3 linked regions of the Methanothermobacter marburgensis str. Marburg genome follow. The protein of the gene in region 1 binds, or shares a complex with, the protein of each later gene. Links are inferred from orthologs where the notes say so. Each region holds a gene or a part of one and is shown on either strand. Other genes may lie near its edges.

Evidence for each region.
Region 2: the proteins of pcn (region 1) and rnhB are in contact, whole or in part, in a crystal structure (PDB 3P83), measured with the Archaeoglobus fulgidus proteins. The link is inferred for Methanothermobacter marburgensis str. Marburg from one-to-one orthologs. Residues at the interface, in WP_010877842.1 of Archaeoglobus fulgidus: Val39, Ala42, Asn43, Val44, Ala45, Met46, Leu125, Asp168, Ser194, Asn218, Tyr219, Pro220, Ile237, Leu238, Ala239, Pro240, Arg241, Ile242, Glu243, Ser244; in WP_010878125.1 of Archaeoglobus fulgidus: Ala74, Ile178, Ala179, Ile183, Arg190, Ser195, Asn196, Leu197, Arg198, Gln199, Lys200, Thr201, Leu202, Asp203, Phe205.
Region 3: the proteins of pcn (region 1) and fen are in contact, whole or in part, in a crystal structure (PDB 1RXZ), measured with the Archaeoglobus fulgidus proteins. The link is inferred for Methanothermobacter marburgensis str. Marburg from one-to-one orthologs. Residues at the interface, in WP_010877842.1 of Archaeoglobus fulgidus: Asn43, Val44, Ala45, Met46, Pro120, Arg121, Pro123, Leu125, Gln151, Met192, Ser194, Asn218, Tyr219, Pro220, Ile237, Leu238, Ala239, Pro240, Arg241, Ile242, Glu243, Ser244; in WP_010877775.1 of Archaeoglobus fulgidus: Lys326, Ser327, Thr328, Gln329, Ala330, Thr331, Leu332, Glu333, Arg334, Trp335, Phe336.

What each region holds. Positions count from the first base shown.
Region 1 is NC_014408.1:1,539,455-1,549,606, reverse strand. The notes cover bases 2,585-5,414. They hold pcn (proliferating cell nuclear antigen (pcna)), read left to right. Parts: upstream 2,585-3,547; coding sequence 3,548-4,282; downstream 4,283-5,414. Other genes in these bases: MTBMA_RS08280 (30S ribosomal protein S27e), read left to right, coding at 5,412-5,414; MTBMA_RS08285 (50S ribosomal protein L44e), read left to right, coding at 5,119-5,397; MTBMA_RS08290 (DNA replication complex subunit Gins51), read left to right, coding at 4,302-4,976; MTBMA_RS08300 (hypothetical protein), read left to right, coding at 3,206-3,496; MTBMA_RS08305 (transcription factor S), read left to right, coding at 2,706-3,020. Also shown: diphthamide biosynthesis enzyme Dph2, read left to right, coding at 1-504; MTBMA_RS08325 (exosome complex RNA-binding protein Csl4), read left to right, coding at 749-1,318; MTBMA_RS08320 (DNA-directed RNA polymerase subunit L), read left to right, coding at 1,332-1,589; MTBMA_RS08315 (endonuclease dU), read left to right, coding at 1,599-2,198; more of MTBMA_RS08310, read left to right, coding at 2,208-2,584; more of MTBMA_RS08280, read left to right, coding at 5,415-5,591; MTBMA_RS08275 (translation initiation factor IF-2 subunit alpha), read left to right, coding at 5,606-6,385; MTBMA_RS08270 (RNA-protein complex protein Nop10), read left to right, coding at 6,382-6,546; MTBMA_RS08265 (proteasome assembly chaperone family protein), read left to right, coding at 6,558-7,331; MTBMA_RS08260 (TIGR00375 family protein), read left to right, coding at 7,360-8,520; MTBMA_RS08245 (proteasome assembly chaperone family protein), read right to left, coding at 8,820-9,530; MTBMA_RS08240 (PepSY domain-containing protein), read right to left, coding at 9,530-9,970.
Region 2 is NC_014408.1:1,291,439-1,301,616, reverse strand. The notes cover bases 4,310-7,165. They hold rnhB (ribonuclease HII), read left to right. Parts: upstream 4,310-5,353; coding sequence 5,354-5,977; downstream 5,978-7,165. Other genes in these bases: MTBMA_RS06855 (ExbD/TolR family protein), read left to right, coding at 6,901-7,165; MTBMA_RS06860 (MotA/TolQ/ExbB proton channel family protein), read left to right, coding at 6,056-6,895; MTBMA_RS06870 (rod shape-determining protein), read left to right, coding at 4,310-5,335. Also shown: MTBMA_RS06895 (hypothetical protein), read right to left, coding at 1-594; MTBMA_RS06890 (DUF515 domain-containing protein), read right to left, coding at 648-1,958; MTBMA_RS06885 (archaetidylserine synthase), read right to left, coding at 1,951-2,634; MTBMA_RS06880 (archaetidylserine decarboxylase), read right to left, coding at 2,676-3,356; MTBMA_RS06875 (hypothetical protein), read left to right, coding at 3,628-4,260; more of MTBMA_RS06870, read left to right, coding at 4,262-4,309; more of MTBMA_RS06855, read left to right, coding at 7,166-7,287; purO (IMP cyclohydrolase), read left to right, coding at 7,304-7,912; MTBMA_RS06845 (coenzyme F420-0:L-glutamate ligase), read left to right, coding at 7,927-8,685; cofD (2-phospho-L-lactate transferase), read left to right, coding at 8,694-9,599; MTBMA_RS06835 (GTP cyclohydrolase III), read left to right, coding at 9,596-10,178. UniProt on the Methanocaldococcus jannaschii protein: Endonuclease that specifically degrades the RNA of RNA-DNA hybrids.
Region 3 is NC_014408.1:211,753-221,916, reverse strand. The notes cover bases 1,528-4,369. They hold fen (flap endonuclease-1), read right to left. Parts: upstream 3,521-4,369; coding sequence 2,534-3,520; downstream 1,528-2,533. Other genes in these bases: hacA (homoaconitase large subunit), read right to left, coding at 4,174-4,369; MTBMA_RS01070 (chorismate--pyruvate lyase family protein), read right to left, coding at 3,531-4,073; MTBMA_RS01080 (IGHMBP2 family helicase), read left to right, coding at 1,528-2,413. Outside these bases: MTBMA_RS01085 (DUF2119 domain-containing protein), read left to right, coding at 1-374; more of MTBMA_RS01080, read left to right, coding at 449-1,527; more of hacA, read right to left, coding at 4,370-5,430; MTBMA_RS01060 (homocitrate synthase family protein), read right to left, coding at 5,495-6,670; cyaB (class IV adenylate cyclase), read right to left, coding at 6,950-7,483; MTBMA_RS01050 (hypothetical protein), read right to left, coding at 7,487-7,882; MTBMA_RS01045 (TATA-box-binding protein), read left to right, coding at 8,139-8,684; phosphoserine phosphatase SerB, read left to right, coding at 8,696-10,164. UniProt on the Methanocaldococcus jannaschii protein: Structure-specific nuclease with 5'-flap endonuclease and 5'-3' exonuclease activities involved in DNA replication and repair.

The sequences.
Region 1 (10,152 bases):
TTTTCAGCCATCAGAAATACCGATGCAGATGCATACCTCTTCATCGGAAGCGGAAACTTCCATCCACTGGGCATAAAACTTTTAACAGGAAGGGATGTTGTGGTGGCTGACCCCTACCATGGTGAAGTAAGGAGACTGGATGAATTCGCAGATAGGGTCCTCAGGATCAGATTCGCAAGGATAAACAGGGCCTCCTCCGCCAGTAGGTGGGGGATAATAGTTTCATCAAAGGAGGGGCAGAGGAGATTCAAACTGGCCCTTGAGGTAAAGAGGAAGCTGGAGGCTGCTGGAAGGGATGCATTCATCTTCCTGCTTGAAAACGTATCACCGGAGGCACTGCTGCCATTCAGGGAGATCGAGGCGTTCGTGGTTACAGCTTGCCCAAGGATTGCCATTGACGACTCACAGATCTATGATAGACCACTCCTTAACCCATCGGAACTTGAGATAGCCCTTGGTGAAAGGGAATGGGAGGATTACGTCCTCGATGAGATAATTTCTTGAATAGCTTCACTGATGGTTTAACTGGATCCTGCAGAAACCATGTTAACGATCTTACCTGGGATCGGTGGTTCACTGAGAAGCAGACGGATAATCCTGCAGAAAACCATGTTGACATCTTACAGCCATACGCTGTGAGTAACGATCGATCCTCAACTTATCATACAAAAAGCATATATATAATCAGAAAGTAATCATAACCCACTATAACTATGAGGTATTGTTTTTACCTTCAAGAGGTGAATGGATGAAAGTTAAATCTGGGGACATAGTTTTTCCCGGAGACTTTTTAGCTGTAAGTGAAGAGGTACTCCCCTCAGAGGGGACCTACGACGACGATGGAGAAATAAAGTCCCTTGTTGTTGGAGAGGTTGCAAGGGATGATAGGAATAAGAGCATAAAGGTAATCTCAAAGTTCAGCACACCCCCCGTCCTCAGGACAGGCTCAAGGGTTATTGGAGAGGTAATAGATGTGAGGGGCCAGAGGGCCCTTGTGAGAATACACAGCATCAAGGGTAACAGGAGGGCCCTTGCAACCTACTTTGTTGGGGGCGTCCATGTTTCACAGGCAAAGAAGGGCTACCTCTCTAAACTTACAGAGGCCTTCAGGATAGGGGATATAGTGGAGGCAAGGGTTACGAAGGTTATGGGCCTTGATGGTATAGACCTCCAGACCTCATCCCGTGACCTTGGTGTCATAAAGGCCATGTGCACAAGGTGCAGGCACTTCATGGAGATGAACGGCAGGGACGAGGTGAGGTGTCCCAACTGTGAAAACAGGGAAAAAAGGAAACTATCAGCGAATTATGAAGGTTAAGGGGTAATGAAAAATGGAAATCATTCTTAACAAGAGATATGAAATGGAGATAGTATTCGAGGGCGAAACACACACCCTCTGCAATGTACTGAGGAGCATACTGATGGAGGATGAAACCGTTAAGGCCGCGGCCTACTCCATCGACCACCCCATAGTGGGGGAACCACAGCTTTACATAAGGGCAAGGAGCCCCAAGAAATCACTCATCAAGGCAGCTGGGACTCTAATTGAGAGATGCGATGAGTTCAGGTCACTCATAGAGTCCGCCTAACTATTTTTTATGGAGAACCGTAATTTCAGGCAGATAAAATCCGAGATAAGGATTCTCGGGATAGATGACGCCCCATTCACACCCAAAAGTGACGAGGACGTGCTCCTCGTGGGCACAGTCTTCAGGGGAGGGCACTGGCTTGACGGGGTCCTCACAACGAAGATAAGGGTGGATGGGGATGATGCCACAGAGAAGATAGTTGAAATGGTGAATGGCTCAAGACACCTCAACCAGCTGAGGGTTATAATGCTGGATGGCCTCACCTTCGGCGGCTTCAACGTGGCGGATATAAATGAGATATCCTCAAGAACTGGACTCCCTGTCATAGTGGTTGTACGCAAATACCCTGACCTTGAGGGGATAAGGATAGCCCTGAAGCACAGATTCCCTGACTGGAAGAAGAGGTGGCAGATGATAGATGACGCCGGGGAGATCCACCGGGTAGAATCCACCGAGACAGTTTACATACAGACTGCCGGTATAGACCAGGAGGATGCAGCTGAGATTGTGAGGCTCTCAACGACCAGAAGTTCCATTCCCGAGCCCCTCCGGGCGGCACATCTCATTGCATCAGGGGTTAAACTTGGTGAGTCAAGGGGCAGCGCATGAGGTATTGATATGAGGACACCACTACTCACGGTGGATGTGATAATAAGGTTATCAGAGAACACCCTGGTACTTGTAAGGAGGGGAAAACCCCCATATGAGGGCTCATGGGCCATTCCAGGAGGATTCGTTGAATACGGAGAAACAGTGGAAGAAGCTGCAAGGAGGGAGGCCCTCGAGGAGACCGGACTTGAGGTGGAACTGGAGGGTCTTCTTGGCGTATACTCGGACCCCTCAAGGGATCCCAGGGGACACACTGTGAGCATCTGCTTCACTGCAGTTGCTTCAGGAAGACCTGTTGGAGGATCCGATGCTGCCGAAGCCAGGGTGTTTCATATTGAGGATATACCCTATGATAACCTTGCATTTGACCATTCACGGATACTTGATGACTTCATAAAATCCATTAGAAACCAGAATGGAGTAAATTAAATCAAAAAAATTATAAGTGTCATTGCAGAAAAATTTTAAAAATCAAAAAATTTAGTTTCTCTTATCAGGAGGAAGAAAATGGAGTTCTGTCCCAAGTGCGGAGCTGTAATGTTTCCTGCGAAGGGAAAATTCAGCTGTCAGTGTGGCTATGAAAAGGATATCACAGATAAACTCAAGGACAAATACAACTTTTCAGAGGAAGTTGAATCAAAGGACAACGTCATATTCACAGGAGATGATGTGAGCACACTACCAACAACAAGGGTGGAATGCCCAAAATGCGGTAACATGGAGGCCTTCTGGTGGCTGCAGCAGACAAGAAGGGCTGATGAATCTGAAACAAGGTTCTTCAGGTGCACCCGCTGCAAGTACACCTGGAGGGAATACGATTGAGGCATGAAGTGCTCTGCTTTAGATTCTGAAGATTGAGGACGGTTCACGATGAGCACCGAAAAAACCGGAACCAAAGATTCCGGAGCTGAAAACAAGGAAAAACCAGAGGAACCCAGTTTCTGAAGGGTTTCATATCAAGGATAAGGGAAGAAATCCAGAATGATGAATCTGATCATGGGTTCCCGGTGACACTGATAATAAGGTACCGGGATGAAATAGTCAGGTACTCAGCCATGGCCCTTGGAGCGGTCCTTATAATCGCAGGAATAATCGCAATTATCGGCTCATCAGAGAGGGTTGTGGATAACGTTGTCTCAGGTGAGAACACAGTCATTGCAGCATTCCTCATACTCACTGGTCTCCTGCTGCTGGGTGCCTCAATGGTACAGAGCATTGTAGGCAGGACCCCCCTTGAAAGATTCTATAAACAGGTTAAGAGTGCTGAAACAGGGAAAGAGGAAAAAGAGGAGAAATAGTATATAAAGAATGACCCCAATATCTAGCTATATAGGATAAGGAGGACGAAAATGTTCAAGGCAGAATTGAATGATCCTAACATTTTAAGGACGAGCTTCGATGCCATATCATCCATTGTTGATGAGGTTCAGATACAGATCAGTGCCGAAGGCCTGCGTCTCGACGCCCTTGACAGGTCCCATATCACATACGTGCACCTTGAACTGAAATCTGAACTGTTCGATGAATATGTCTGCGATGAACCAGAGAAAATAAACGTGGATACAGAGGAACTCATGAAGGTCCTCAAGAGGGCCAAGGCAAACGACAGGGTTATACTATCAACCGATGAGGGGAACCTTATAGTCCAGTTTGAGGGAGAGGCAGTAAGGACCTTCAAGATAAGGCTGATTGACATTGAATATGAAACCCCAAGTCCTCCTGAAATCCAGTATGAGAACGAATTTGAGGTGCCATTCCAGCTCCTCAAGGACTCAATAGCAGATATAGACATATTCTCCGATAAGATAACATTCCGTGTTGATGAGGATCGCTTCATGGCATCTGCCGAGGGGGAATTCGGAGACGCCGAGATAGAATATCTCCATGGTGAAAAGATAACTAAACCTGCAAGGAGTGTTTACTCACTTGACAAGATAAAGGAGATGCTCAAGGCCGATAAGTTCAGTGAGACAGCAATCATCAACCTGGGAGATGACATGCCCCTTAAACTAACACTGAAGATGGCCAGCAATGAGGGAGAGCTGAGTTTCCTCCTTGCTCCAAGAATCGAGGCAGAGGAATAACTGCTGGTGAGGAATGGGGTTGGACGAATTCTTTCAGAAACTGAGGAGGATTCAGAAAAAGGAGAGAACTGAAAGCGGTCTTGCAAGGGTTGGTGATGACTTCTATGAGAGGGTCCACAGCTACCTGGAGGATCTCCTCGAGGCGGTTGGAAATGACCCCTTTGCAAAGGAACACTACCTTATAAGGGACACCCAGAGGATAGCCACCGAGATCTGCGAGAGAAGGGAGCACAAGATAACAGACAGTGCAGTGATGAACGTCCAGAGGTCATACCACCTGTTCAACGGGAAACCCCAGTTTGACCTCCAGGATACAACCCCCCTCAACATGACACCCGAGGAGGAGGAACTCTACTTTTCACTTATAGAGACCCTGAGGGAATTCAGGGAGAAAATAATTCCTTCGATAGAACTTGATAAAGAGAAAAAGAAACCCCGTGCAGAACCTGAAGTTATCCAGAAGCCGAAGAAAAAAGATTCCCAACCCTCTGAAAATGAAATCAGGGCCAATGCACTGGATGATAGGGGAGGCATTGAGACGGTGCTGATATTTGAGGAGGTGCCTGCAAGGATAATGGGGGTCGATGAAAAAATTTACGGCCCATTTCGACCGCAGGACATTGTTACACTCCCATCGCTCAATGCAGATGTGTTTATAAATGCAAGGAAGGGCAGGAGGATAAGGTACTCATAAATACCATTCTCCTGGTACATTTCTGTCTGTCTGAAAGGTTCCATACAAAGGTATAAATAGAGATTTGAGATATACTAACCCAGTATAAAAAAAGTTCCAGTTATTTTAAAGGCTTACTTTTTCACTTAAGAGGTGATTAGATATGAAGATTCCCAAGGAAAGAAGAACTTACTGTCCAAACTGTAGAAAACACACAGTTCACGAGGTACTTGAATCAAAAAGAAGAAAGGCAAGTGAACTCAAATGGGGTCAGAGGCAGTTTAGACGTGTAACAGCCGGTTACAGGGGTTACCCACGTCCGCTACCCTCAGGTAACAAACCCGTCAAGAAACTTGACCTCAGGCTCAAATGCAAGGAATGTGGAAAATCACACATCAAGAAAAGGTCCTTCAGGGCTGGAAGAGTTGAATTTGTAGCCTAGGGGTGATATGTGTGATGTTCTACAATACGAAAGGTAATTTTCTCCGGGTTAAATGTATGGACTGCGGGAACCAGCAGGTGGTCTTTGACAGGGCAGCCTCATACGTCCAGTGCATAATCTGCGGTAAAACACTTGTTGAGCCAACAGGAGGAAAATCAAAGATCAAAGCCCAGATTCTAGAGGTCCTGGATTAATCTAGGTGTTTTTCATGGTAAGAAGAAAAAATGAATGGCCTGAAGAGGGTGAACTGGTGGTTGGGACCGTTCACAAGGTCCTCAACTACGGCGCCTTCGCAACCCTGGAGGAATATCCAGGGAAGGAGGCTTTCATTCACATATCCGAGGTATCCTCTGGATGGGTTAAGAATATAAGGGACTTCGTAAGGGAGAACCAGAAGATAGTTGCCAGGGTCCTCCGCGTGAACCCAAGGAAGGGGCACGTGGATGTTTCCATGAAAAGGATAAGGGAGGACCAGCGTACAAAGAAGATCCAGGCCTGGAAGATAGAGCAGAAGGCTGAAAAGTTCCTTGAACTGGCAGCAAAGGACCTGGGAAAGGACCTCGACACGGCCTACGAGGAGGTCGGATACGAACTCATGGACATATTCGGCGACCTCTACGGCGCATTTGAAACCGCTGCAGAGGAGGGTGAAAATGCACTTCTGGAGGAGGGCGTCCCAGAGGACTGGGCCGCTGTCATAACAGAGGTTGCCAAACGTAACATAACACCCCCCGAGGTTCAGATCACAGGATATGTTGATATAAAGTCATATGCACCCAACGGTGTTGAAATAATCAGGAAGGCCCTTAAATCCGCCCAGGATGAGGGCATAACCGTCCAGGCCGTCGGGGCCCCCAGGTACAGGCTTATAGTGAAATCAACAGATTACCTCAAGGCCGAGAAACAGCTCAAGGAAGCGGCCCAGAGGTGCATAGATATAGTGGAAAAAGAGGGTGGAGAGGGAGAATTCCTCCGTGAACTGACATGAAGATGAGAAGATGCCGTTCATGCATGGAGTACACCCTTAGGGATGTATGCCCCCGCTGCGGTGGATCAACAGGGGTTGTTTATCCCCCAAAATTTTCCCCTGAGGACAGGTATGGCGAATACCGGAGAAGACTCAAAAGAGAGGTTTTACTTGAGAAGTAGTGGTGAATAAAATGAGGGAAACAACCATAAATATTCTGGAGGATGTTGAACTTTCCAGCCCGGTTTTCATTGAGGCACTTCCAGGGATAGGGCATGTCGGGAAACTCGCCGCTGACCATATAATAGATGAACTCCAGGCTGTCAGGTTCGCTGAACTCTACTCTCCATCATTCCCACCACAGGTTCTGGTAGATGAGAATGGCATAGTTGAACCAATGAAGAACGAGTTCTACTACCTCAGGGATGCAGGTGAGGATAAAAGGGATTATATAATACTTGTTGGGAACACCCAGGGTCTTTCACCTGAGGGCCAGTATGAGATCTGCGGCATGATACTCGACTTTGTTGAGGGCTACGGGGTTGAGAGGATATACACCCTTGGAGGACTTGCAACCGGCCAGCCTGTTGAAAAGGCAAGGGTTTACGGTGCAGCCACGGACATGGAACTTGCTGAGAGCCTTAAAGATCATGATGTTATCCTTCGCTCTGCAGATGGGGGTATAATAGGTGCATCGGGACTACTCCTTGGAATGGGAAGGATGAGGGGTATGCGTGGAGTTTGCCTCATGGGTGAAACACCAGGCTACTTCATAGATGCGGAGGCTGCAAGGGCGCTTCTGGAGGTGCTCCTTGAGATGACAAAGCTCCAGGTTGACCTTGAGAAACTCGAGGAGCGTGCAGAGGAGACACGGAAGATGATCTCCAGGGCCCAGCAGATGGAGCAGGAGATGATTGACAGGCTGAATCTCAAACCCGGCGAGGAGGACCTCCGTTACATAGGTTAACTCTCAATTATTTTTTCTGGCTGATTAAATGATTTTAAATGCCGATCTACATATACACAGCTGTTTTTCAAGGGCAACATCCCGCAACATGGTCATTGAAGCAATAGCGCCCCAGGCAAAACTCAAGGGCCTCCATATCGTGGGAACAGGGGACGCATTCCACCCTGGGTGGAGGAAAATCATTGAGGAATCCACGGAATACGCAGGGGATGGTGTGTATGTGCGGGATGAGTGCAGCTTCATAATAACCGCGGAGGTTGAGGACTCAAGGAGGATTCACCACCTCATAATACTTCCATCCCTGGAGGCTGCAGAGGAAATGGGGGAGAGGATGCCCTCAACCACCACCTCAGATGGAAGACCCAGGGTGCGGATGAACGGGGCCCAGATACTTGAAATGGTACATGAATACGATGGTATCGCGGGTCCGGCACATGCCTTCACACCATGGACCAGCATGTACAAATCATATGACACCTACATGGACTGCTACGGAAAAAGGCCGGATTTCCTTGAACTGGGACTCTCTGCGGACACTGAAATGGCCGATAAGATATCTGAACTTGCAGATATACCATTCCTCACAAATTCAGATGCCCACTCACCGTGGCCCCACAGGCTTGGGAGGGAGTTCAACCAGCTTGAAATGGATGACATATCCTTCACATCCCTCAAAAGGTCAATCAGGAAGTGCAGGATCAGGGCAAACTATGGCCTGGACCCCCGCCTTGGAAAGTACCATATGACCGCATGTACAAGGTGCTACAGGATTTACAGCCCTGAAGAGGCACTTCAGATGAAGATGAAATGCCCCTGCGGAGGCAGGATCAAGAAGGGTGTTGACTACAGGATCTATGAACTTTCAACCTGGGATGAGCCACACCATCCCCCCCACAGGCCGCCGTATGTCCATATCATGCCCCTTGCAGAGATAATAGGGATGAAGTATGGTAAGGGTGTCACAACAAAGTTCGTGCAGGGCATCTGGGAGGGCCTTGTGGGGGAGTTCGGGACAGAGATCGATGTCCTTCTCAGTGCCCCCATTGAGGATATTGGAAGTATCGATGCCGGTGTTGCGGTGGCAGTTGAGGCCTTTCGAGAGGGCTCACTCACCGTGATACCCGGCGGCGGGGGTAAATACGGTGAGATAAGGTTCCCTGCCGAGACACTTGACGCATACTTCAGGTAGATTTATAATCAACGGAAATTGACTTTTTATTTAAAAGATACCTTTATAAGTCAACCTTAAAATCAGAATAGAAAAATGTGAGCGGACCCGCCGGGATTTGAACCCGGGACCTTCAGATTAGGAGTCTGATGCCCTATCCTGGCTAGGCTACGGGCCCCTCCGTACTCACCTGTTTTTAGCGGACCCGCCGGGATTTGAACCCGGGACCTTCGGATTAGAAGTCCGACGCCCTATCCTGGCTAGGCTACGGGCCCTACCAAAAGAGTAAAAAGATATTGGATCTCTTCATATATAAACTTTTACATGTAGATGGGTGTTTCTGCCTCCCCCTGAACGGTCTCTGCGAGCTTCTTGAGGCGTGACTCTATGGCCTGGGCCTCCTGTAGGAGTGGCTCGGGGTTAACATTTGTACCCAGCATCTCATTTAGAACCTCAACAACACTTGCAGCGGCCCTGGGGTCGGGGTAGGGGTTTAGTATCTCTGCAAAGAGGCATGAGGCAGGTATATCCTTAACAGCGCACCTTGTAAGCAGTGTTCCTGAAATACCGTTGAGGTTACCGAAGGGGACTATGGGTATTCCGAGATCTGCGAGTCTCTGGATGACCTCCTGGCTGTTACCTGCACCTGCAACCGGCTGCGACTTTTCACGGACAACCATGCTGTTGAAGGTTATGAGTTCCCTGCTGCTGTTGCGGGTCATCCAGTCCACAATTGCATTTGTCATGTCATAGACCACCGCAGGTGGAAGGATGAAATCCGAGAGGAAGAGCACTATCCCCTCCCCCTCATATATCCTGAAGGGATGTATTGCGACCCCCTTGTAGAGAACCGCAAGTGGAGGGAAGTACTTGGAGTCAATGTACCCTATCTCCTTCATTTTGAGGTCCTCAACAAGGAGCCACCCGAGGATGTTGCCTATGAGCCCCACACCAGGGGAGCCCTCAAGGACAACGGCATCCTCAACATCCTCCGCATAAATTGTACAGCATTCGGTTTCTGTTTTGATCATCATGGAGCACCACCAGCCCCTCCAAGGTTTTCGCCTGTGATGGGGTCAATGTAGATCTCCCCAACGGCCTGGCCGTTAATCTCCACGGGCACAATGTAAACCCTTTTACCGTTTAACGTAACAAGCCTTGGGGTCCCTGCAGTGGCACCCTCCTGTTTTATGTACTTCTGCGCGATGCTCTTTGCCTCTGAAGATGAGATCTTCACATTCATATCTGAAGCCCCACCTGAACCTGAACCACTGCCACCCTGAGATGATGTGGTTGAGGGGGATTCACTGTGGACGCTTGACTCACCCTGCTGTGGGCCCTGGCTCTGACCCCCCTGGGGGTTGGTGAACTTCCACAGTGTTTCGGAATTCTGACTCACATGATAACCTGCTGCAACAGCTCCAATTATCAGGACTATTGCCACTGATGCTAGGATCTTTGAGTTTATCATCAACTCACCTTCTTGCGTGTTTGACAACACATATGGACTATGTGGGTACATATATAAATAAATATTCAGTATTACTGAATAAAAAATTAATATTATAAAGTAGATTTTCTACTAATAATAATTCACTTACAACATAATATAAATAGTTTTCACTTTTTTTATAATTGAAAAACTTATAACAT
Region 2 (10,178 bases), 250 kb from region 1 along the record:
GGCCCTCACGATACCTGAAACCTTCTCTTCATCGATGTTGATCAGAGTGAACCCAAAGGTCCCCTTCCAGTATCTGAGATCCAGTGATGGGTTTAGGACCTCTATCTCATTGGGCATGAACCATGAGGACATGAGGCCAGGCTCATTTATAAGTGGCCAGTAATTGCTGTTATCTGACTCAACATTAACGATGTAACTGGGTATCTCACCCATATCCCCCGTGGCCCTGAGGCCAAATGACACTGTTTTTGTCTCCCCAGGTTTCACCTTCCAGCCGTAGTCACCCCCCAGTTCAGGCGTCCTTGACTTGACCATTTTAACCGCCGCTGGATTCGTCCACTGGATGAGCCATTTAATTGTACTGTTCTCTGAAAGGCTTCCCTGGTATACCTGCCCTATCTTGAAGTACTGGACGTTGTTGTCATTGTTCTTTATCTTTACGGTTATAACAGCGGTCAGGTCCTTCAACCTGAAACTGGTTGCAGATGGTTTTTCAGAAACCCATGTCTCCTTGGCAGCTGACCCTGTATCAGAGACTCCCAGAATGGAAAGCATGAACACAGCAGCTATAACAACATACACCCATTTTTTCATAAACATCCCCACCTAGAATATTAAATAAAAATTTAATAAATTTTTTGGCTTAGTCAGCCGTATATGCTCTGAAGCTCCCTGATCATCCAGTCAGGGGCGTTCTGTGTTGGCACAGTCAGAACGATGCTGTTCATGTTCTGTATCAGGAAGAGGACATCCTCCCTTGGGACCTCGAGTATTATGAGGTAGTTGGCATCAAGCTCTCCCAGATTTGATGACCTCTCATAGTTGGACAGCCTTATACCGTAGTTCTGGAGTATAGCATTGATCTCGGCTTCATTCAGACCACCTGAGGCAGCCGCCCGCAGGAGCTGCTCCACATCTGTTGATGATGTTCTTTCATTTTCGCTCTGTGAGGTTATTGTGTTTAGTGTTAACCGCTGAGTGTTTAGTATGCGCGCGTCCACTGTACCGCTGTCCTTGGATCTAAGAATTGCAAGTACAGTAGCCCCGCTTATTCTTGGTGTTGATGCTGCAGCTGATGTATTGTTCTCGGTGGCGTTCTGGTTGAGGTAGACGTCGACCATGTTACCCACACTTATAAGGCCGCCTGCCGCCTGCAGTCTCGTGATCATTATTGGCACAGCAACGGTATCAGGGGTCTGGATCTGTGTATTTGCAAGCACGGTTGCATCGGCCTGGCTCACAAATTTCTTTGCATCAGCAACCTTCATTATCACACGCTTCTGCTGGTCGTTATCTGTGTAATTAACCATGACCCTGCCAACACGGTCCTTTTTTATATTTATTTGCTGGTTCTGATAGGTACGCCATGACTGTGTTGCGGGACCCACAACATCAACCGCCAGGGCCTCCTCGGGTGTAACAGCGGCATCTATCTGTGCAAGTATGGCCTGCTTCTGGGGGTCGGTTGCAAGGGGGCCCTTGAAGAGTGCGTCCACCTCAGCGATCTTTGTGGCCTTGGCGTTCTGCAGCACCTCCTGGTATGGCTGGTAGACTAAGAAGTAGTAGCCTGCACCAGCAAGGACCATTAGAATAACACCAAAGACAAGGGCACCAACGAGGGTTTTCTGGTCCTCATCTGGAATTTTCCGACCTATACCTCCTGATGGGCCTCCAGGTCGTTTGGGTGGTGGTGTAAGTCTGGGCTTAGGCTGTTCACCACCCCTGAGAGGTTTTTCAGGGGCTTTTCTGGCCTTTGGCTCTTCAGGGGTTTTCAGCCGGGGCCGGGGTTTTGGCATGGGCCTGGGTTTTTTCTTATCCGAGCCCTCACCGCCACCGAATTTACCCACAAGTCCCTTGAGTTTGTCTCCAATTTTCGAGTCACCTTTTCTGTTGTTTTTCCGGAGATCAGGAGGATTATTCTTATTCCCCTTTTCATTACCTTTAATCTTATCAAGCATTCAGATCACGTCTCATTGGTGTTATAGGCACTGCAATGTATGCCACAGTGGCCATAAAAAGTATGATTGCTGTGGGAACAGTGAGAATTCCAGTTATGCCTGTTACAATTGCTGCTGTTATGAGTATGAAAGCAATAGATGCCATTTTACCCCCCACACGAGGGTATTCAATGCTACTGACCATGAGGATACCGACAGCGAGCAGCATTGCCCCCACAACCTTCTCACTGTAGAATCCTGTGAGATAAAATGATGATACAACAACCGCCACCACGGGTATTGGAAGTCCCGTGAAGTTCTTCCCACCCCCTGTGAGAACATTGAACCTTGAGAGTCTCAGTATGCCACATATTACTATTAAGAGACCTACTAATATATTAATATATCGAAAATGGGCACTTGTTAGGTAGATAAAAATGGCTGGAGCAACACCAAATGAGATTACATCTGAAAGGGAGTCCATGTTTTTGCCAAATCCATGAATATCAACTCTACCAGTTCGGCGTGCAACCCACCCATCAAGTGAATCGAAAACGACAGCCAGAAGCATCAGAATAGATGCAGCACTAAAATACCCTTGAATGGACATTAAAATGGAAAAATAGCCTGAAGAAGCATTTAAAATCGATAAAACATCAGGTAATGATATGAAGGATGTTATTTTTTTGTCATTCATCAGCGCCACCTGCAGAGTTGTATATGGTTGTGTCTGACTAATTAATTTTTGCGGTCTGATTTAGGCTTTACGAACCTTGCTACAACAGTCTCCCCGGCAACAGACCTTGAACCGGTCTTCACAAGCACCTCACAGTTTTCTGGCAGTATGAGGTCGACCCTTGAGCCGAACCTTATCATACCTATACGGCTCCCCCGCTCAACATAGTCTCCCTCATTGACGTACTGAACGATCCTCCGTGCAATGAACCCTGCTATCTGCACCACACCAACATTGCCATGCTCTGTTTCTATCACGATCAGGTTCCTTTCATTTTCGGTGAGGACACGTGAACGTGCAACCCTGAATTTACCGTCAGTATGCTCTGTGTATATCACCCTTCCCGAAACAGGGGCCCGGTTTACGTGGACATCAAATGGTGACATGAAGGTGCTTATGAGAATAGCCTCACCACCATTGGGAAATATCCTGTCAATGAGGGGATAATCGGACCCTACCCTTTTTATACGGTCTATCTTGCCGGATAAACGCCTACCATCTGCGGGGGCAACGATGATATTATCTTCAGAGGGAATATTTCTTTCAGGGTCCCTGAAGAACTGCATCATGAATGCTATGAGGCTGAACATGAGTATACTGACCGCGTGGTAGCCTAGGAGAAATGGGATGGTGGCCACACTTATGAGAAAACTGGCTCTTTTTGCAACGCCCTTAACAAACACACAATTCACCTATTCTAATATTGTAAGGTAGAGGCACATGAAGACCCTCTTGAAGAGTAACACCTGGCTTTCACTCATCAGCACCTGTATATTAACCTAGGGATGCAGTCTTTCACTCATCAGCACCTCACTGGATGTTGAATAATATTAGTGAAACATATATATAGTCATGTGCTGAAGATTAAATGTAATCTGTGATTGATATGCATGTGTTTTCCTCTGGAGCAGAGGAACTTTCTTTTAAGTTCCTTTTAGAGTAGATGTGATGGTGATGATAGAGAGTAAGATAAAGGTTCTCAGAAAGGCAGCACAGGTTTCAACAGCCCAGAGTTCAGACAGGCTGTGGTGTGTGATTGCGGGTAATGAGGAAATGGTCAACTCTGTGGCCTACGAGGCAATCACCTCAAGGGATCTTGTAAAGATACTCTTCAGGGAACACGTTACCATCAAGGATTCCTTTTTAAGAAAACGCTTTGATTTAATAATGCTTTATGGCGAAAGCAACAAAATAAGAGATCTTTCACTTATCTGCAAGGAAAAGGGAGGGGCCTATATAAAGATAGCCCCATATTACGTTGAGAACGAACCCAACCTTGTGCTTCTTGTCGCCCCTGAGAACTATATGAAAAGGTTTGCAGGGGAGGCTGAAAAGAATAAAATAGGTTTTTCCTTCATCCTTGAGGACAGAACGAGCGGGTTTATAGAGACAGACGTCTACCTTACAGAGAGGCTTCCGGGATTTATAAGAAATATAATCGACCCCCTCTTCAAGGTTACAGACGTTGTCCTGGTAACACTGCTGATATCTGTTCATGAATCAGGTGATGTTGAGAGGATAAATGAGATAGCATCCCGCAACAACATATTTGCAGTTGACTTTAGAGACATATTTGAGGAGGAGTAGCATGTTTTCATTTGGAAAGAAAAAATCTGAAGAGAAACCGGAAAGGAAGAGTGCAATCACCAATACACTCGGAATAGACCTGGGTACCCTCAACACCGTGGTTGCCAAACCAGCAGGGGATAAATTTGATATCTACAAGATTCCCTCTGTGGTGGCCGTCAAGAAGGAGGACCCATCATATGTCCTTGCAGTGGGTGAAGAGGCAAAGATGATGCTCGGAAGAACCCCTGAGGACATAATCGCTGTGAGACCACTGAGGAAGGGTGTTATTGAGAGCGTTGCACAGGCAGAGGCCCTCCTTGTATATGCAATGGAGATGGGGGCAGGAGATTCTGAGTCCATTGACAGGATAGTTATAGGTATACCAGGGGATGCCTCAGAGGTTGAAAGAAATGCCGTTGAGGAGATAGGAAGGAAGGCCGGGGCAAATTATGTCCTGGTTATAAGTGAGGGCCTTGCAGCTGCCATAGGGGCCGGGCTGCCCATAGCAGAGGCGTCAGGGACCATGGTTGTTGACATAGGGGCCGGTTCCAGTGACATTGTCGTGATATCCCTTGGAGGCATAACCGACATTGAGACAATCCGGGTCGGCGGGGATGATATTGACACCAACCTTGTTGAACTGGTGAAGGAGAAGTACAATGTTGAGATAGGCATCCATGAGGCAGAGAAGGCAAAGATAGAGGTTGGGATGGTCAAGTGTAAGGAGGATCTTGAAAACCTCAAAACAGTGGTTATAGGTAAATGCATGGAGACAAACAAACCTAAAAAGGTTGAAATTGACTCTGAAATGGTTGCAGAGGCTGCTGAGCCCGTTGTAAAGGGTATAGTGGATTCCATAGCAGCGGTACTTGAAAGGCTCTCACCTGAACTCATCTCAGGGGTCTACAACAAGACTGTTGTTGTGGGTGGAACCTCACAGCTCAGGGGCCTCAGGGAGAGGATACTGGATGAGGTTGGCATTCCTGCCGAGATATCAGATGACCCCATGACAGTGGTTGCCAAGGGAGCCGCAATAGTTGCTGCAGAACCAAGGGCACTTGAACCTGAGGTAAGGCTCAAGGCAATGAAATAATTATTTTTTTCTGATCTGATGAAGGTTCTTGGAATTGATGAGGCGGGGAGGGGTCCTGTAATAGGCCCCCTTGTCGTGGCGGGTGTTATGGTCCCTGAGAGGAAGTTCTCGATACTCCGGAAAATGGGTATAAGGGACTCAAAGAAGCTCACACCCGAGAGGAGAAAATTTCTCGCCCGGAAGATAAGAAGGATCTCAAGGGTGTTCACGGTTAAGATATCTGCATCGGATATTGACAGGATGCGTGAGAAGGGCTTCAACCTTAATGAGATAGAGAAGATAGCAATAAAGAGGATAATAGCAGAGGCACAGCCGGACTCCGTCATAATAGATTCGGTGGATGTTAAACCAGAGAGGCTGACTGAGGAGATAAGGTCTCATTTCGGCGACATCGAGGTGAAGGCCGAGCACGGTGCAGATGCAAAGTATTACCCCGTTGCAGCAGCGTCAATAATAGCCAAGGTCGAAAGGGACCTTGAAATAGAGAGGATACAGAAGAGGAACAGGAAACTTGGGGACATCGGCTCTGGCTATCCCAGCGACCCACGCACAAGGGCTTTTCTGGAATCATTCAGCTACGATGAACTCCCGGACTTCGTGAGGAAGTCATGGGCCACGGTCCAGAAGAGGAGGAAAAACTGATTTAATTATTTAATACAGCCAGACCACTATTTTTAAATATATCCTCTCCGGTAAATACCCATCAGGTGAGGCAGAAAAATGTTTCTCGAACCAGTTTTCAACTTCTTTGGCACAGTACTTGAAATGTTCCGCAGCGGCGGTGTAATAACATACATAATAGCAATCACAGGTGTCTATGGTTTTATCACGTCCATTGAGAAGATACACTACCTAAGAAAGATTTCACGTGTTAGCACACCCCAGATAATAGGTAAGGTCAATGAATCCATGGAGAAGGGCGGAGCACTTGAGGCACTCAGGGAGATAGGGCAGTACCAGAATCCAGTATCAAAGATAATATCAGAGGCCCTCAAGATAGGCTACAGGAACCGTTCAGAGGTTGAGGATGCGATGGAGCGTGTTTTCATTGTTGAGATGAGCAACATGACAAAGGGTCTTGGGACGCTGAGGACAATAATAGAGGTCGCCCCAATGCTGGGTCTTATAGGGACCGTCATAGGGATATGGTACACATTCAGGGCCCTAGGTGTTAACGCTGACCCCGCTGCAATGGCTGAGGGGATCTATGTTGCACTGATAACCACAATACTTGGACTGGCAGTTGCCATAATCCTCATGCCCCTCTACTCCTACATAACAGGCAGGATAGACGATGAGATAGACAAGATTGAACTCATAAAGAAGATGACAAACTGGGGGTACGCCATCATGAGGATAAGGGTTGATGGAGACGTTGATGATGTGGTCGAGGCCCTCATGGAATCGGATGGTGTTGTCAGCGTGAGGACGGTTGATGACCCTGAGGCAAACCTTGTGGTGGCATTCAAGCCCAGCATGCTTGAGAAGAGCATAAACAATATAATACTCGAAAGGTGCGGTAAGAGCGCCGAGATCATTGAGAGTAAGCTGCGGCAGTGATAAAAATGGTCCTGGATACAGAGAGGTACAGGAACAAGGTCCATGGAAGGCCAAGGTTCAACATGGTTCCCTTCATCGATATACTCTTCACAATACTGATTTTCCTTGTGGTGACAACCACCTTTTCAGGGGGGGCAGGTGAGGCATCAGGAAAGCCCCAGATAAGTGAAAACACCGGGCCATCAGAGTACTACCTCATACCTGTCGCAGGCCTGAGGCGGGTAACGGTTAATGGCATTGACATGTCCAGCCACATAAAGAACAGTGCGGTGGCAGTCCACACCAGGGTCATAGATGAGGGTGAAATAATAATAAGGCCCAGGGAGGGGGCAATAATCATAACGGCACCCCCAGACCTTCCGGTCGATAAGGCGGTTAAAACACCATCATAATTTTGCAGGTGATATGATGTATCTTGGAAGAATACTGGCAGTTGGAAGAAACAGCAGCGGATCCTTCGTGGCATACCGCGTCTCAAGCAGATCCTTCCCAAACAGGACGGCAAGGCTCCTTGATGAGAGGGTTGCGATTGTACCAGTTGAGGGCTGTGAGGGCGACGTATTCAAAAACCCCTACATAGCATACAACTGCATAAGGATAGTTGATGGGACTGCGGTTGTATCCAACGGTTCCCATACCGATACCATTGCAGATAAGATATCCCTGGGGATGAACCTGAAGGACGCCCTGGGTTTCTCGCTCCTTACAATGGACTATGAGAAGGATGAACTCAACACCCCAAGAATCGCGGCGGCAATCAATGACTCGGATGCATTCATAGGAATAGTTACAGATGATGGGATAAACGTCAGAAGGGTCCCTGAAGGCGTTTCAATGTACATATCAACCTATGAGCAGACAGAACCAGCAGAAACCACCTTTGAAGCCGGAAATGCAGAGGAGGCGGCAGAGTTCATACTGGGCGGTGGAGATTTTGCGGCATTCACACACCCTGTTACCTCGGCAGCGGCATTCAACACAGGAGACGGCTGGAAGCTGGCGACAGGAGAAAAATGAATTCCGGTGCTTAAATGGAGATAACCCTAACTGGAGTGGAGGGCCTACCACTTGTCTCAGAGGGTGATGACATAGCAGCCCTCATAGTGGACGCCCTGAAATCCTCGAACATGGAACTCCTTGATGGTGACATAGTAGTAATCGCTGAAACACTGGTGGCAAAGGCAGAGGGAAACACCGTTGACCTTAGGAGAATTGAGCCATCCAGCAAGGCACTTGAAATAGCATCAAGGACAGGTAAGGACCCCAGGCTAGTTGAGGCAATCCTTGAGGAGTCCAGTGAGATACTGAAGGTTGGCCATGACTTCATAGTATCTGAAACCCGGCACGGCTTTGTATGCGCCAATGCGGGTATTGACGAGTCAAATGTTGAGGAGGGACTGGCAACTCCACTCCCGGAGGACCCTGATGGAAGCGCCAGGAGGATACTTGGGGCTCTTCAGGAACTCACAGGGAGGGAAATGGCTGTCATAATCTCCGATACACAGGGAAGGCCCTTCAGGGAGGGTGCTGTCGGTGTTGCAGTTGGAGTCGCTGGCATTTCACCGGTGTGGGACAGGAAGGGTGAACTGGACCTTTATGGCAGGAGCCTCCAGACAACCAGGGTGGCGGTTGCAGATGAACTGGCAGCGGCAGCTTCCCTTGTGATGGGACAGGCAGATGAGGGCGTACCCGCTGTCATAGTAAGGGGTTACCCATGGGGGCACCTCCGCGCCACTGGCAGCGCAAGGGAACTCTTAAGGCCCCGGGAACTTGACGTCTTCAGGGATTAGGTGGTTCAATGATAACAGTCCTCTCTGGGGGTACAGGCACACCGAAACTCCTGCAGGGCATTGTGAGGGTTGTGGACCCCTCTGAGGTTACGGTGATAGTTAACACCGTTGAGAACGATTATTTCTCAGGAGTCTACGTTGCACCTGACATAGACACGGTTATCTACACCCTGGCAGGGATGATAAACGAGGAGACATGGTATGGGGTCCGGGATGACACATTCATAACCCATGAGAGGCTCCATGAACTTGGATGCCCGGAGCTCCTGAGGATAGGCGACCTTGACCGGGCATTCAAGATACAGAAAACCCTTCTTTTAAGGGACATGCCACTCCACAGGGTTGTGGAACACCAGTGCAGGGCCCTGGGTGTGAAATCAAGGGTTATCCCCATGAGCAACCAGGAATCCGATATCAGGATAATTACAGATGAGGGTGAGATGGGGTTCCACGAGTTCCTTGTGGAGAGGAGGTCAGAGCCCGAGGTCCTGGATGTTCAGTTCAGCAGGGTTAAACCAGCACCAGGGGTTTTAGAGGCGATTGAATCTGCCGAAAGGGTCATAGTGGGACCATCCAATCCTGTGACATCCATAGGGCCCATCCTCAGAACAGAGGGTGTGAGGGATGCCCTCAGAGATGCAGAGGTATCTGCAGTATCCCCATTTCTCGGAAGTAGACCATTCAGCGGGCCAGCAGGGAAATTCATGGAAGCTAAAGGCTATGAGACCTCAAGTCTGGGCCTTGCAGAGATGTACAGTGATTTTCTTGACATGCTGGTGATTGATGAGGCCGACTCAAACCTCAAGATGGAAATAGAAAAACTAATAAAAGAGGTAACGATAACAAAGACCATCATGGAAAACACAGGGGATAAAATAATGTTGGCCAGAATACTTTTGGGTGAAATATTATGATACAGATGACCTTAATTCAGATAGACAATTATGGGCCATGGACAGTCACACCAGCCCCACGTAATGAGGCTGATCTTCAGATACTCCAGGCAGAACTTTACGCTGACCTTCAGCGCCAGTTTGCTGCCCGTCAGGGACTTGTTTTCTTCACAAGATTCGATAACATGCTTGCCATCACCAATGGTATAGGAGTGGAGGACCACAGAAGGATACAGAGGTCCATAGGTAACCGTTACCCCATAACCGTGAGTATGGGTGTAGGAGCCGCTGAGACACCCTATGATGCCCAGAGAAACGCTTCAAGGGCTCTTCAGAGCCATGGGGGAGCCCAATCAGAGGACAGGAAGGAGGTCCTTGCCATAGATGGTCTTGTGGATGAGGGTTATGTGCAGATTGCACATATTGATATAAATGGCATCACAGAGACCATGACCGACATTGTGCCGGCCTATGACACATCATTCATTGTTAACCGGGTCCAGCACTTTCTGATGAAGAAACTCATAAAGGAGGGCGCCCTTCTATTCTTCATAGGTGGAGATAACTTCATGTCCCCCTGTAACGGCCTTGAACCGCAGG
Region 3 (10,164 bases), 1.3 Mb from region 1 along the record:
CAACATACCTGGAGGCCCACTGCTACAGGGAGGAAAGTTACGGCCGGTTAACGGATCCCTCAAGGAGGAGCAGGGATGGTGTCCCTCCCCTCATAGAACTGGAGAGGGGTGTCCTGATAGGGTCGGTATCACCCCACATACGCAAGAAACTCTTCAAACGCGAGGATATCTGCCTGACCATTGAGATGCCCTGTCTAAGGAGTCCCAGGGATGAAGCTGATGGACTTGAGGTTTACGTGAATTTCCTGAAGATCGTTGCCTCATCAGAGACCCGTGAAGAACTGGAAGAGCGCCTTGGCAGGAGATACCCTGAGCAGGTTGAAACCGCCAGGAGATACGCCAGGGAGTTCTTCGGGGAATACCCCCCCTTCTAGATGAATGGAAAATCATTTAATGAAAATGAGGTACTGGATTACCTCAGGTGAAATCCGGGGTGGATACTATCAGTGTGAAATCATACATAAAGAGGCTTATTAAACTTGTTGAGATGGAGAGGGAGGCGGAAATAAACGCCATGATGAATGAGATAAGGAGGTTATCCCCCCAGAAGCGTGAAAGGGTAGGGAGGGCCATAAATGGCCTTAACGGTAAGGTAACCGGGCGTGAACTTGGATTCCATCTCGTGAAATACGGGAGGAGGGAACCCATAGATACCCAGATATCAGTGGGTGACCTTGTCCTGATAAGCCGTGGAAACCCCCTCAGAAGTGACCTCACAGGTACCGTGGCGGCGAAGGGTAAACGCTTCATTGTGGTTGCCCTTGAAAGTGTCCCCCGCTGGGCCCTGAGGAACGTCAGGGTGGACCTCTACGCCAACGATATAACATTCCAGAGGATGATAGACAACCTCAGGGGTGCCGGCAGGAATGTGTTCAGGGTTTTAAGGTTTCTGCTGGGGGATGAAAAGCCATCTGGTCACCAGATTGTTGAATTTGAACCAGTGGACCCTGAACTCAACAGGTCACAGAGGGAGGCTATAATGAGGGCCCTGGGTTCAGATGATTTCTTCCTTATACACGGACCCTTCGGTACAGGAAAGACCCGTACACTCCATGAACTCATAAGGCAGGAGGTCAGGAGAGGTAACCGTGTCCTTGTGACGGCTGAGAGCAACGCTGCAGTTGATAACCTCCTTGAGGGAATCGCGGGTCATCTGAGATGTGTCCGTCTAGGACACCCCCAGAGGGTCTCCAGGACAAACCTGCAGGAGACACTTGCATATAAACTTGAGAACCACCCCGAGTACAGGAGGGTCCTCGAATACCAGGAGAGGATTGACGGGCTCATTGAGGAACGTGAAAGGCACCATAAACCCACCCCCCAGCTGCGCAGGGGGCTCACAGACAGTCAGATAATGATCAACGCCACAAAGAGGAGGGGTGCCCGTGGCATATCCCCAAATGTGATGATATCCATGGCCCGCTGGATAGAGGTCAACCAGCAGATAGATGAACTCCACAGGAAGATGCAGGAGATTGAAGTTGAAATCGTTGACAGGATAATCCGTAACAGCCAGGTTGTCCTTGCAACCAACTCATCTGCGGCCCTCGAGTACATAGATAATGTGAAGTTCGATGTTGCAATTGTCGACGAGGCATCCCAGGCCACAATCCCCAGCATACTCATACCACTCTCACGTGCACCAAGGTTCGTGCTGGCAGGGGACCACCGGCAGCTTCCGCCAACCATACTGAACCCTGAGGCCTCTGAACTGGAGGTGACACTCTTTGAGGAGCTCATAGGTTCATACCCTGAGAATTCATGGATGCTGAACTGCCAGTACCGTATGAACCCTGCCATAATGGAGTTCCCGAACAGGGAGTTCTATGGGGGGAGGATAAGGGCCCATCCCTCCCTTGAGGAAATCTCAGTACTGGATGTTATATCCACTGAGATCCCTGACTCAATGCCTCACAGAAAACTTGCGGAAAGGGACCCTGTCCTCTTTATTGATACCTCAAAGGTTGGGAGGGGTGAGAGGAGGCTGAAGGGATCAACATCAATCCAGAACCCCCTTGAGGCTGACCTTGCAGTTATAATCGCTGGTGCACTCATCAGGATGGGTGTGAAAGAAGAGGAGATCGGTATAATAACACCCTACGACGACCAGGTGGACCTGATATCCTCCATGACCGGTGTTGAGGTTAACAGTGTGGATGGTTTCCAGGGACGTGAGAGGGAGGTCATCATCATCTCAATGGTTAGAAGTAACAGTGAAGGTAACATAGGTTTCCTCAGGGACCTCAGGAGGCTCAATGTTTCACTTACACGGGCAAGGCGCAAACTCATAATAATAGGTGATACAGGTACCCTCTCATCCCACCCCTCCTACCGGAGGCTGATTGAATACTGCAGGGACCAGGGATTCCTGTATGAACCATCAGGCGATGATCTGAGGGAGTGGAGTCCATGATCCTCAGAACCAGTCCGTTGACAACCCCCCCTATTACATATAACTAGTGGAGTCCATGATCCTCAGAACCAGTCCGGTGACAACCCCCCCTATTACATATAACTAGTGGAGTCCATGATCCTAGAACCAGTCTTCAAGGCTTTTCTGTGTGAATGAAGCCCCTTCAATTTTTTTAAGAGCAGCCATTACCCTTTCCTCTGAGAAGCCATGCTCACCGCATAGGAAGTCTATGACCCCATCCCTATCGGGTTTTCTCCATCTCAGTTCATAGTCCCCGGTCACGTCAGGTTCAAGGAATATCCCCCTGAGGACCTCGGGGTCGCCTCCGATGTCCCCATCAATCTCCTCAATTACACTGAATACGTCACCCTTTTCCTTTATGAGTTTGAGTCCCCTCCTGGCGCCTATCCCCTTTATTCCATCATTGAAGTCTGTGCCAACGAGGAGTGCCAGGTCCACGAGCTGTTCATGGGTGATTGAAAGATTTCTGAGGGCAGATTCCAGTTCAATTATCTCTGGTTCCTCCAGTTTTCCGCTGAGTGTGAGGTTTCTCACGACTCTGGGGGCTCCGAAGAGGAGGCAGTCGTAGTCCTGGGATGCCACTGCCCAGGCATCACCCCTCCTAACAATGAATGATGCCTGTGCCTCGCCTTCTCCCGGTGCCTGGACGTATGGGATCCCTAGGAGTTCAAGGAGCCTTTTGGAGCTTTCAACTATATCCTGTGACATCCTTGAGGACCTCACAGCATATTTCCTTGCCCTCTCGATGTCCCCCTCCTCAAGGGCCCTCCTCCATTCCACTTCAGATTTCTTCCGGGTTTCAATACGCCTTGTCACTGTTTCGCCCTTCAGGTGATGGGATTTCCCATCAAAAACATAGGCCATCCTTATATCCCTCTCCATCACCGCCGCTGTCCTGTAGAGTATGCCGCTGAGGTGGGATGTCACCCGCCCCTCTGAGTCCATGAGGGGTGTTCCATCCCTCTGTCTTATGCTTGAGAGGAACTGGTATATGCTGTTGGCTGCATCAACTGCAACGGTGCGCCCCCTGAGATCATCAAGCCTTATCTTCTCTGCCGATATTATATCCTTTAATTTAACTCCCATGAAAACACCGTTACCGGAATTCTTCCCTGAACCAGTCGAATGGGAAGGTCTCCTTTATCCTTATGAGCACCTCGTCCTGGTGGATTATGTTGTAGGTCCTTGTGAGCATGGGGGAGTCTGTTTTGAATATTTCCCTGAGTTCTCTGCTGGGGCTTTCTATGTCAAGGATCTCTATCTCCCTGCGGGATTCTATGCTGTGCTTCTTCAGTATCCTTCCTATGGGTATATCCGCCCTTATGAGGTCCTCTCTGAAGCCATCCTCAAGCCTTGATAGTGGTATGTATGATACTGCGTGTATTAGCGGTTCATTATTCCCTATCACAACCACCCGGTGATTAACCATTTCCCCGGGGGATATCCTGAGTTTATCTGCGATTTCTGGAGTTGATGGTATGAATTCCTGTTTTATGGTCCTTATGGTCACTGTTCCCCTCAGCACGTCAAGTATCCTTGTTACCGAGCCGTCTGTTGATAGCAGTATCTTCTGGGTGTTTGAGAGCCTCCCTATTATCCTCTCGATGCGTTCAATCTCCTCCAAGACATTGACATCCATTTCCTGCCTCCCTCATAATGCGGGTCTTCCCATTTTTTTATTCAGGTGCGCTGATCACATGGTGATGGAATCATATCACTTTAAGAATTCACCTTATTTTCTATTCGGGTGCACTGATCACCCCTTTAATTGCTGATTCAGCCACAACCGCCGGGTTGGCCAGGTAGACCTTTGATGATGGGTCACCCATCCTTCCCCTGAAGTTCCTGTTGGTTGTGGCTATGCTAACCTCCCCTGGAGCCAGGACCCCCATGTGGGCCCCGAGACAGGGCCCGCAACCTGGGTTGCAGACTATGGCCCCTGCCCTTAGGAAGGTCTCTATTATCCCATCCTCCAGTGCCCTGAGGTAGATCTCCCTTGAGGCGGGTGAAACTATGAACCTCACATCATCATGGACCCTTCTATCCCCAAGGACCTCTGCTGCCATTTTGAGGTCCTCGTAGCGGCCGTTTGTGCATGAACCAAGGAATGCCTCGTCTATGTGGGTTCCCTCAACCCTGTAAACAGGTGCCACATTATCCACGTCGTCGGGGCAGGCAACCTGTGGTTCGAGGTCAGAGACATCGAAGTGGTGGTCCTCCACGTACTGGCTGTCCCCATCTGAACGGTAAACCCGGAAGTCTCTCCCTGTCCTGGACTTTACATACTGGATTATCCTCCTGCTGGGCTCCATTATACCGTTTTTGGCCCCCATTTCAACTGCCATGTTGCAGATGGTCATCCTTCCGGCAACGTCCATTTCATCAACCGTGCTTCCAGTGAACTCCACAGCCCGGTATGTTGCACCATCAACGCCTATTTCCCCTATGATTTTCAGTATAACATCCTTTGCTGTGGTGAACCCCTGCAGTTCGCCTGTAACCTCGATGCGCATTGCCTCAGGCACCATGAACCAGGTTTTTCCTGTGGCGAATACCATTGCCATGTCCGTGGCGCCCATTCCAGTTGCGAATGCACCGAATGCCCCGTATGTGCAGGTGTGTGAGTCTGCACCAACTATGACCATTCCTGGGCGTACAAATCCCTTCTCAGGGAGGACCTGGTGGCATATGCCCTCAGCGTTCTTGAAGATATTATTTATTCCCTGCTCAGATGCGAATTCAGATGTTACCCTCTGGAACTCTGCTGCCCCTATTGTGTTGGGTGGTACGTTGTGGTCGAATACCATGACCATTCTTTCAGGGTCCCATACCCTGTCGGGGCCTCCCCTTGAGGCTATCTCCCTGAATGTGCGGATTGTTGGGGGTGATGTGCCGTCGTGGGTCATTGCAAGGTCAACCCTAGCCTCTATTATCTCGCCGGGTGTGACCTCAGCCACTCCGGCTGCATCTGCAAGGATCTTCTCTGTGATGTTCATTTTAACCACCTGAAAACTATCTAAGGATACCTTCAATCCCTTCGCTTATGTTCATTCCAGCCACCTAGAAGTCAACAGGCCCCCTCACAGACCTTACGATCCTGTAGAAGAGTTCATCGTTAATGTATTTCCCCTTCTCCCTGTTTTTCTTTACCTCCTCCACTATCCTGCAGAGTTCCTCCCTTGTAACCTCTATACCGTACTCCTCAAGTTTTGCCTTGACTGCCCTGCAACCTGAGTGTTTGCCCAGGACTATCTTACGCTGGTGGCCTATCATCTCAGGGAGGAAAGGCTCATATGTGAGGGGTTCCTCTATCACCGCGTCCACGTGTATGCCTGACTCATGCCTGAAGACGTTCTTTCCAACAATGGGCTTGTTTTCAGGCACCTTCATGCGGGTGTGCTTCTCAACGAGCCTTGACAGCTCATAGAGGACGCTGATGTTGAATCCAAGGTCAATGTCATAGATTATCCTCAGGGCCATTATAAGCTCCTCAAGGGATGTGTTCCCGGCCCTTTCACCTATACCGTTAACTGTGGTTGAAACTGCGGTTCCACCTGCCAGGAGCCCCGCTATTGAATTTGAGAGTGCCATGCCAAAGTCATTGTGACAGTGCATCGCTATGTCAACATTTATATCCTTTCGAAGTTCCCTTACAAGGTAGTCCATTCCCTGGGGGCTTATGGCACCCACCGTATCTGCTATATGGACCCTGTCTGCCCCGTAGCTCTCAGCCTTCTTGTATATCTGCTTGAGGAAGTCCAGGTCAGTCCTTGTGGCGTCCTCTGCTGAGAATGCCAGAAAGAGGCCGTGGTCCTTTGCATACTCTATGGAGTTCATGCACACGTTGAGGGCCTCCTCCCTTGTGAGTTTGAGTTTGTGTTTGAGGTGGAGGTCAGATGTGGCCATGAAGGTGATAACACCATCAACGTCACAGTCAATTGCAACGTCTATGTCCTCCTTCTTTGTCCTGCTCAGGGCCAGTATATCTGCATTGAGGCCTTCATTGGCTATTGTCTTTACTGAAACCTTTTCCTGCTTTGATACGACTGGGAAACCACTTTCTATCTGGTGTATGCCAAGTTCATCCAGTTTTCTGGCTATTTCAAGTTTTTCCTCGGTTCCGAGGCATACCCCTGGGGTCTGTTCCCCGTCGCGGAGTGTTGTATCGTAAATCGTGATCTTATCGGGAAATTCTAATTCAGCTTCCTTATTGAAGGGACTGACGAAGTATTTCAAGGGATTACCACCTTAACTGATTTATTAAAATGAAGACTCTAGTATTAATTTAAATTTGATATTTAAGTATAAAAGGTTTGAGAGTTCAGCCGTCTTCCGGCCACATGCCTTATCTGGTGGTGGTTGTCCTGTAGTTCAGATGTGGATAATGGGCAGTTACGGCGGGTGCTGGTTTTAATTGCCTGTGGTTGTCCGGCGCTTTTCAGCCTCCATGCTCATGAAGTGTAACCATCTTCAGCTCAAGAAGCCCAGATTACCCAGATTCTGCCTGACCCAAGCCTATTCAGCTTCAGCCTCAAGAAGTTCAAGGTAGGATTTTCTCTCGAATCCCTCGCTTACCCCCAGTTTTCTGTAGAGCTCAAATATCTCGCTGAGGGCATCCCCGTAGTCACTGCCATCAGGTAGGTCCCTCTCTATTTCAAGGTAGGTCCCGAGGCCCCTCACGGTGTCAATGGATATGGTGAAATCCTCGAGTGAGTAGGTCCTCCTCTCCTTCAAGACATCCCTAACCCTTCGAAAGCCAAGGGACTCCAGTATCCCTGCTGCTGTTTCAGCGTCTGCAACCTCAACCTCCAGTTCCTTCCGGGTCTTGCTCCTATCATCAATTTTGGGACCCTTGTAGGTTATGAATGTCCTTTCACCTGTTTTTCTTATTCTCAGCGCTTCGTCGGTCTCTGCAAAGTCCCTGTGGGGGGCATTGAAGTATATGTCAGTCTGTTCCTCATCTGAAACATGGCGCCCCCCAAGTGATATTATGCGCTCGCTTACCTCATCCCCACTGGAAATTTTAGCCTTAACCTCAACCTCTATCAAACTCTACCACCCTTCAATACCACTGGATACAGAGGTATCCTCAAGTCCAGTGTATTCCCTTAAAAACTGTGCCGATTCATCAAGTTCTTCAAGGAGGGCATCTATGATCCTGTCAACACCCTCATATGGACCGAGGATATCGTCCCTTTCATCCAGGATGCTCTTTCTCTTGCGCAGGTCTCCCTTCACCTCAGGGGCCCTCATTCTCTCAAGGTACTGCCTTCTGATGATCCTCATGTCCATATGGAGATTGTACCTTATCCTCTTAAGGTTTTTTATGTATCCTTCAACCTCCCCCAGAAGCTCAAGGGCCTCCTCCCTGTTTGAGGGATTTATTTCAAGTCCCTCAACTCCAAGTTCCTCAACCTGTTCCTTGTAGATTCTCGGATCGATAACCACATCATCCCCCCAGCAAGGACCCTGGGTCCTAAAGAATGCTGTATATGTTATCACTATGAAAATCAAATTATTTAAATTGTGTTATAAAGGGGTGAGTAATTTTACAGGGAACAGCCAGAAGGGTGTGAATGATTTCAATGCACCCTCTGAATTATTAAATATATTATTATCTATAATAACTAGTTTTTTACGTCAATATTAATATAGGTGCATTTAAATTTATATGTAGGTTTAAACTTCACCGGGAGGTATCTAGTTGACAGATGTGGATATCAAGATAGAAAATATTGTTGCTTCTGCAACCCTTGGGAAATCCATTGATCTCCAGACAGTTGCTGAAGCCCTTGAAAATGTTGATTTTAACCGAGAACAGTTTCCTGGTCTTGTATACAAATTAAAGGAGCCTAAAACTGCTGCTCTGATCTTTGGATCAGGTAAACTGGTATGTACAGGTGCAAAATCCATTGAGGATTCCAAGAGGGCCATAAAACTCACAGTTGATATGATGAGGACCATGGACCCTGATATACCCGAGGAATTTGAGATAAAGATCCAGAACATTGTTGCCTCGGCAAACCTCGGGAAACCACTGAACCTTGAGGCCGTTGCCCTGGGACTTGAGAACACGGAATATGAACCTGAACAGTTCCCTGGCCTTGTTTACAGGCTGGATGAACCCAAGGTTGTCTTGCTGCTCTTCGGTTCAGGGAAGGTTGTGTGCACAGGTGCCAAGAGTGCTGAGGACGCTAAGCTTGGAGTTGAAAAGACCAAGGCAAGGCTTGCCGAGTTAGATCTGATTTAATGGTGATATTTTTGATTAAACTTGTAGTTTTCGATCTTGACAATGTCATTATTGATGGGGAAGCCATAGACGAGATAGGAAAGATCGCTGGAGTCGAGGAGGAGGTAATGGAGATCACCGAAAAGGCCATGCAGGGTGATGTTGACTTTGAATCCTCCATAAGGGAGAGGGTGAAACTCCTCAAGGGGACAGCGGTTGAGGATATAAAGGCAGTTGCAGGGGAATTACCCCTCATGGAGGGTGCCGAGGAGGCCATCAGAACCCTCAAGGAGAAGGGTTACCGTGTTGCGGTTATAAGTGGAAGCTTTGACCTGGTGGCCGAACCCATCAAAGATAAGCTTGGTATTGATTATCTGTTCTGCAACAGACTCCATGAAGAGGACGGTGTGCTGACCGGTGAAGTGAGCGGCCCTCTTGTGGAAAACTCAAAGTATGATGTTCTCTGTAAAATCCTCGATAAGGAGGGTATAAGCACCAGCGAATGTGTTGCTGTTGGTGATGGCGCCAACGACATATCCATGATACAGGCGGCCAGGTTGGGGATAGCATTCAATGCAAAACCTGCGCTCAGGAAGAAGGCTGACGCCGTGGTTGAGGAGAGGGATCTCAGAAAAATACTGCCCATCATCGAGGAAATAGCTGAGGTGGACGATAAGCTGGATAAACTCGGCTACGATGAGGTAATGGACCTTAAAAATGAATACGAGGAGAAGCTCTCAGGCCTGGCATCTGAAAGGGATGAACTGAATAAAAAGGCCCGTGAAATGAAGGAACTCAGGGATAAACTCAACACCGAACTTCGTGAAACCCTCAACAGGGCTGTTGAACTCAGGGACAGACGTAATGAGATAAATGCAAAGGTTGAAGAGAACAAGAAGCTCAGGGACGAGATAAACCAGGAGATAAAGAAGCTTGAGTGGTCATCCGGTGGGCGTGACAGGATAAAGATAGAGAACGAGATCCGTAGGATAGATAGGATCATAGAAACAAGGGTCCTTGACATTAACAAGGAGAATGAACTGGTCAAGACCGCCAATGAACTACGTAAGAAGCTCATGAAGATCCAGGAGGATGAGGAGACCAGACAGAAGGCCCTTGAACTCAGGAAGAAATCAGAGGAATACCACGAGAAGGTGGTCTCACTTTCAGAGGAGGCCCAGAAGTATCATGAGGGGATGCTTGAGTACTTCAGAAAGACAGACGAGATACGTAAGAAGGCTGATGAAGCCCATGAGAAGTTTCTTGAATTCCGCAGGATGGCCTCAGAGAAACATGAGGAATTCAAGTCAACCCTTGGCAAAATTAAGAGGATAAACGAAAGGATCAACGCCCTCAGATCAGAAAATAGAAATGTTAAAAGAAGGGCCACCCGTGAAAGGGATCTTGAGGAGAAGGAGAGAGCCCGTGAAATATATGAGAAATTCAAAGAGGGCAAAAAGCTTACAAAGGATGAAATCCTTCTTCTTCAGAAGCACAGGAT